Regions from separate parts of the Cobetia sp. 29-18-1 genome, predicted to be linked through region 2. Evidence: predicted binding sites of a transcription regulator. Region 2 holds the regulator's gene; the other holds the start of a gene.

Region 1 (3,414 bases), on a different contig from region 2:
CTGGGCCACGCGCTCCTTGCCGGTACCGGACTCGCCGTTGATCAAGACGGTGATATGCGACTGTGACAGGCGGCCGATGGCGCGAAAGACCTCCTGCATCGCCGGCGCTTCGCCGATGATTTCCTTGGTCAGCCCTTCCGGCACGGCGGCGGGCGCCTTGGATTCACGGGCATGTGCCACGGCGCGCCGTACCAGCGCCAGCGCTTCATCGACATCGAACGGCTTGGGCAGGTATTCGAAGGCGCCGCCCTGATAGGAGGCCACGGCGCTGTCGAGGTCGGAATGCGCCGTCATCACGATGACGGGCAGGTCCGGGTATTTCTCGCACACGCGCGCCATCAGGTCGAGACCATCGGTTCCGGGCATGCGGATATCGGTGATCAGGACATCCGGGCACTGGCGCATGATGCTGGCTTCGGCCTGATCGGCACGCTCGAAGGTTTCCACCTCGAGGTCGGGTTGTGCCAGAGCGCGCTCCAGCACCCAGCGAATGGCACGGTCGTCATCGACGATACAGACGCGGGCAGTCTCGCTCATGTGTGATCTCCAGAAGTGCCGGCTAGCGGAATGAGTAATCGGAATTCGGTATGGCCGGGGCGCGAGTCACACTCGATCAGCCCCTGATGCTGGTGCAGGATGCCCTGGGCGATCGACAGCCCGAGCCCTGAGCCTTCGGCGCGCCCCGAGACCATCGGGTAGAACAGCGTCTCGCGCAGGCTCTCCGGAATGCCGGGGCCGTTGTCGATGATCGCCAGCTCGCAGACCAGCCGGTGGCGCTCATGGCCCAGCGTGAACTGCCGGCGAGCGCGGGTCCGCAGCGTGATCTCGTAGGGGGCGGCGTCAGGCTGCGGTGAATCGGGCTGTGGCTGCTCATTGAGGGCCTGGGTGGCATTGCGCGCGATGTTGAGCACCGCCTGGATCAGCTGACCTTCGTCGCCGATCACCTCCGGCAGGCTCGGGTCGTAGTCGGCGCTCAAGGTGATGGCGCTGCCTTCCGCCTGCAGCAAGGCCCGCACCCGCTCGGTCACCGCATGCACATTGACCGGCGCCTGCAGCGGCGGCCGGTTCGGCCCGAGCATGCGATCGACCAGATCACGCAGGCGGTCCACCTCCTCGATGATGATGCGCGTGAATTCCACCATCTGCGGTTCGGGCAGGTCACGTTCGAGCAGCTGGGCGGCGCCACGAATGCCGCCGAGCGGATTCTTGACCTCATGCGCCAGACCACGCGTCAGCACCTTGACCGCCTCCTGGCGGGCGATCAGCGCTTCCTCGCGCGAGATCTGCATCAGGCGGTCACGCGGTTCTATCTCGACCAGCAGTTCATTGGCGCTGATGGGCGTCGCGGTGAAATCCACCGTCAGCGCTTCATTGGCCGCGTTGATGATCTCGGCCTCACGCTGGGTGTAGGGGTGCTGTTCCTCCAGCGCCTTGCGCAGCACATTGATCAGGGTGTCATCCAGCCCGGTCATGTTGTCGGGCGTACTGCCCTTCACACGCACCAGACTCACCGCCAGCAGCGTCTCCGCGGCGGGATTCATCCAGACCATCTGCAGCTGTGAGTCCAGCACCACCACGGCAGTGTTCAGGTGTTCGAGCAGTCGTTGATGCATGGGTTTGTTCGCCATCTGCAGTACGTCTCCCTGTTCTGCAATAACCGCGCCAGTCTGGTGCAGGCACCGAGAACACGGCGTCCGATGCTGTGCAACCATTTCTGGCTCCGTATATTGGCACCAAAATGGTGCAGGCGGAAAATCGCGCTCGAATCCGCGTTGCCTCACTTCACCGCCAGGCGGCCCGACATCGACTGGTCCGGACACGAAAAAGCCGCCCGAAGGCGGCCTGTCAGCGAAGGAGAAACGCGCGAAGCAAAGGGCGCCCAGACGCTGCTAGCCACCGCCAGCATTGGCAGGGTTGTTGGGGTTGCGAGGCAGATTGACGCTGGCGCGCTGCACATAGACCACCTTCGGCTCGCTGGTCTGGCGCACGCGGCCGGTGGAATCCAGCAACTCCGCCTGGATGACATGCTTGCCACGCTCCAGCGCCGGCACCATGAAGACGGTGCTGTGCATGGCGGATTGAGACGGCGCACCGTCCACGGTCACGCGCACCTTGTCTTCCGGGCGCAGCTTGGGCTCGATCCCCAGGCGCACCGCCAGATTGCCCGCCTGCCCGGTCTGCAGCGTCTCCTCGTTGGACGGGCTCTGGATGGTGAAGGTGGTATAGCCACGGAAGGCCACATCTACCGCAGGCGCCCGGGTGCGGGTGCTCTCGCTGGATGAGGAAGAAGTCACGCGCGACGGCGTGCTGCGTCGCGGCGGCAAGGATTCCGTCGACGGCACCACGCTGAGCGGCGTCAGCTGCACCTTGCTGCCGCCCGCAGGCTGATCACTGAAGACGACGTTGCCGTTGGCATCGACGTGACGATAGACCTGGGCCGCCTGAAGATCGAACGACAGGCTCGACAGCATCAGCGTCGCTGCCAGCAGCAGGCACTGCAGTGGCTCGGGGCGCGCTGCTGGCAGTGCACGCGAGTCAGTCGCGGGGTTCGCGACGCGCAGGGAGGATACGAAGGGCCACATCCGAAGATTCCTGAAGAGAGTCATGGGAGGCCAGAAGCCGCAGGCAGCTCCAGCGGGTTGGGTCTATCGACAGGCGATCCTGCTGCCTGATGACAAGGCTAACAAGTTACAAAGCTTACCGCGTTGATGCCAGCATTTGGGGCCTTCGACAAGATGCCTGTGTGCATTGACTGTCACGCAAGGCTACCACCGCGCCCTGCATATCTGTCAGCAGCATGGCCGATCTCAGGGAAAAGGATCAGGGGCAGAGCAAAGGAGCAAAGGATCAGAGCAAAGAGATAGAACGAAGCAGGACCATAATGACAAACAGGGCCACAGCGAAAACAGGGCCACAACGAAAAACAGGGCCACACCTGTCGGTATGGCCCTGCTGTCGTCATCGTCGTGGGCTTGCCTTCACCGGGAAGGCACTCCGTCAGATGGCGTGACTAGCGAATGTCTGCCTCAACCCCGGCAGTACTTAGACGCTGTAGTACATGTCGAATTCGAGCGGGTGAGTCGCCATGCGCAGGCGCTGGACGTCTTCGCCCTTCAGCTCGAGGTAGGCATCGATCATGTCGTCGGTGAAGACGCCGCCCTGGGTCAGGAACTCACGATCGCCGTCCAGCGCGGTCAGGGCCTGTTCGAGGCTCTCGGCCACGGTCGGGATAGACTTGGCTTCTTCGGCCGGCAGGTCGTAGAGGTTCTTGTCCATCGCGTCGCCCGGGTGGATCTTGTTCTTGATACCGTCGATACCGGCCATCAGCATCGCGGAGAACGCCAGGTACGGGTTGGCCGTCGGATCCGGGAAGCGCGCCTCGACACGCTTGCCTTTCGGGCTGGCGGTGTACGG
Region 2 (3,414 bases):
TACTTCCTCGACAAGCGCCAGGTGAACGCCAACAACAGCAAGACGGCACAGCAGACCGAAGGCGGTCGCGTGCACATGACTCTGACGCCGCGCGGCGCCAATGCCAGCAAGGAAAACTGAGTCATGACTGCTGCTACTCCGCGTACGCTGAGCGCTCGCCATCTGGCCAAGGCCTACAAGGGCCGCAAGGTGGTCAAGGACATCTCGCTGGAGATCCGCCAGGGCGACATCGTCGGCCTGCTGGGCCCCAACGGCGCCGGCAAGACGACCTCGTTCTACATGATCGTCGGGCTGGTGCGCGCCGATGCCGGCAACGTCTCCATCGATGACAAGGACCTCTCCGCTGCCGCCATGCATCAGCGTGCACGCGCCGGCATCGGCTATCTGCCGCAGGAGGCGTCGATCTTCCGCAAGCTGTCGGTGGCCGACAACATCATGGCGATTCTGGAGACCCGCAAGGACCTGGATCGCAATGGCCGCAAGGCACGCCTTGAAGAGTTGCTCGAGGAATTCAGCATCACGCACATCCGCGCCAGTGCCGGCATGAGCCTGTCCGGTGGTGAGCGTCGTCGGGTCGAGATCGCCCGTGCACTGGCCACCGAGCCGGACTTCGTGCTGCTTGATGAGCCCTTCGCCGGCGTCGATCCCATCTCGGTGGGCGAGATCAAGAGCATCGTGCGCCAACTGCGCGATCGTGGCATCGGCGTGCTGATCACCGACCACAACGTGCGCGAGACGCTCGATATCTGTGACACCGCCTATATCGTCGGCGATGGCCAGATCATCGCCCACGGTGATGCGGACTCCATCCTGGCCAACCAGCAGGTGCGCGACGTCTACCTGGGCCACGAGTTCACGCTCTAGGGTCAGGGGATGCGCTGAGTCCTCGCGAGGCGAAAGCTTCGAAAGCCGCTGCGTGATTTTATCGCGTAGCGGCTTTTTCATGTCTGACATCAGACGCATGCATGACGTCCATACCACCTTGGTGGAAACATGGCATGCAAGTTGCTTGAATATTCGCGGCAACCACTTGTCAGTGCCCCGAGTCACGGTATAGCGTAGTAAGCACGTTCCTTTGCCGTGAATTGACTGACTCCATGAAACCCACCCTGCAACTCCGCCTCGGCACCTCGCTGACCATGACGCCGCAGCTCCAGCAAGCGATCCAGCTGCTGCAGCTGTCGACGCTCGACCTGCGTCAGGAGATTCAGCAAGCCCTCGAGTCCAACCCCATGTTGGAGCTCGACGAGGACTACGAGTCGCTGGATGTCGTCGAGACACAGGATTCGAGCGAGATCTCCACTGCCGACTCCTCGAGCGAGATTCCCGAGGAATACCCCCTCGACAGTGACTGGTCGGACCTCTACCAGGACCACGCCGGTAGCCTGACCAGCTCCGGCAGTGGCAGCGGGAGCGAAGAAGGGCCGGACTTCGATCGCAATACCAGCGTCGAGAGCCTGCAGGACCACCTGCGCTGGCAGCTGGCGATGACCGACCTCGATGGCCGTGAACGCCAGATGGCGGAGAGCCTGATCGATGCCGTCGACGGCGCCGGCTATCTGAGCCTGTCTCTCGATGAGCTGGTCGATGGCCTGCGTGGCCAGGGCCTGCCCGGCCTCAAGGCCTCCGAGCTCGAGCAGGTATTGCTGCGTCTGCAGCAGTTCGACCCGACCGGCGTCTTCGCTCGTGATCTGCGCGAATGCCTGCTGCTGCAACTGGCGCTGCTGCCGGATGATCTGCCGCTGCTGGCGCAGGCGCGCCGCCTGGTACGTCAATTCCTCGAGGCACTGGGCAACGATGACCGCAAGCTGCTCAAGCGGCGCCTGAGCCTTGACGATGACGAGCTGGATCACGTCATTCGCCTGGTGCGCGCGCTCGACCCGCGTCCGGCATCCGCCTGGGGCGAGCCCGCCAGCGATTACGTGATCCCTGATCTGCTGGTGCGCCATACCCGCCACGGCTGGCAGGTCGAGCTCAACCCGGAAGCGCTGCCCAAGCTGCGCATCCAGCCGGAATACGCCGCGCTGATCAAGCGTGCCGACAAGTCCGCCGACAACACCTTCCTCAAGGACAACCTGCAGGAAGCGCGCTGGCTGATGAAGAGCCTGTCATCGCGCAATGACACCCTGCTCAAGGTCGGCCGCGAGATCATGGCGCGTCAGATCGACTTCCTCGAGCAAGGCGAGGAAGGCATGAAGCCGCTGATTCTGGCCAACATCGCCGAAGTGGTCGAGATGCACGAATCGACCATCTCGCGGGTCACGACCCAGAAGTACATCCACACCCCGCGCGGCGTCTTCGAGCTCAAGTTCTTCTTCTCGAGCCAGGTCGGTGGCAGCGGCAGTGGCGACGCCCACTCAAGCACCGCCATTCGTGCCCGCATCCGCAAGCTGATCGCGGAAGAGCCGGCCCGCAAGCCTCTCTCCGACTCGCGGCTAGTCGATCTGCTCGCCAGCGATGGCATCGAGGTCGCACGCCGCACCGTGGCCAAGTATCGCGAAGCGATGGGCATCCCCTCCTCCAGCGAGCGCAAGCGTCTGGCCTGACGCGTCATCTGCGGCTGCCATGCCCTGCTTTCACCTCCACAATGGCAGCCGCCGCCAACCTCAAGCCCTGGATTTTCCGCTCATCAGCCTCTGACTTCGCGGACAGCGGTGCGCCTGTCGCGCGCTCTGTCATCCCGTCAACCGCTCGTCAATTACCCGTCATGGCCCATGACGGCGCGCAGGATGACGGCAAAAAACCGCCATTCCGCCAGCGTCATTCACCGTCAATCGCATGTTTTTAAAGTCACTTTTGCGCGTATTGCACCTGGATGACACCCGGACAACCTCCCAAAACGCCGCTTGCTCCACGCAATCGAAGCGCCTGAAAGGCGACGTACATGCAGGGATTGGCGACGAAAACCCGCCTTCTTGCGCGTCTTTCACGCACCACCCACCAGACGTGCCCTTGAAGTCCACTCCGTTACCCCTCACTGAGTTGAAGACAAGCACTGAGCCACGATGCAGCGCAGCGTTGATCTTTGCGCAAAGCTTGGGCATTGTCGGTACAGACGCTCACGACATCTGACGCCACTGGCAAGGGTGCGAAAACATCGCCAGACGGTGGCCGTCAAGCCTGTTGCAGAGCGTCCGATCAGGGTTTGCTCGTAGTCAAAAAGGGTTACAATTGAATGGCAACCCGCTGGATAAAGGAGCGTGTCCATGCAAGTGAATATCACCGGGCATCATGTGGAACTTACCGATCCTCTCCGCGATTACGTCAACGAGAAGCTCGCTCGCCTCGAACGGCATTACGACAACATCACCAATGTTCAGGTGACACTGTCGATCGAGAAGGAGCGCCAGCAGGCTGCCTGCACCTTGCACGCGGCAGGCGCTGACCTCCACGCCCTGGCAGAAGACCCCAACA

The links. Region 2 encodes sigma-54, which starts transcription at its own class of promoters, with help from an activator protein. Its sites were predicted from a motif close to TGGCACNNNNNTTGCTNT; they were not measured.
Region 1: a site for sigma-54 is predicted at 1,648-1,665, ahead of glnL (nitrogen regulation protein NR(II)). Genes of this name have one in related genera too.

What each region holds. Positions count from the first base shown of each region.
Region 1 covers NZ_JARWKS010000026.1:41,667-45,080, forward strand. The annotation lists gene glnG (nitrogen regulation protein NR(I)) at 1-537, opposite strand, end outside; gene glnL (nitrogen regulation protein NR(II)) at 534-1,628, opposite strand; gene QD208_RS16185 (DUF4124 domain-containing protein) at 1,890-2,582, opposite strand; gene glnA (glutamate--ammonia ligase) at 3,043-3,414, opposite strand, start outside.
Region 2 covers NZ_JARWKS010000016.1:54,275-57,688, reverse strand. The annotation lists gene lptA (lipopolysaccharide transport periplasmic protein LptA) at 1-120, shown strand, start outside; gene lptB (LPS export ABC transporter ATP-binding protein) at 124-864, shown strand; gene QD208_RS12910 (RNA polymerase factor sigma-54) at 1,098-2,546, shown strand; gene raiA (ribosome-associated translation inhibitor RaiA) at 3,207-3,414, shown strand, end outside.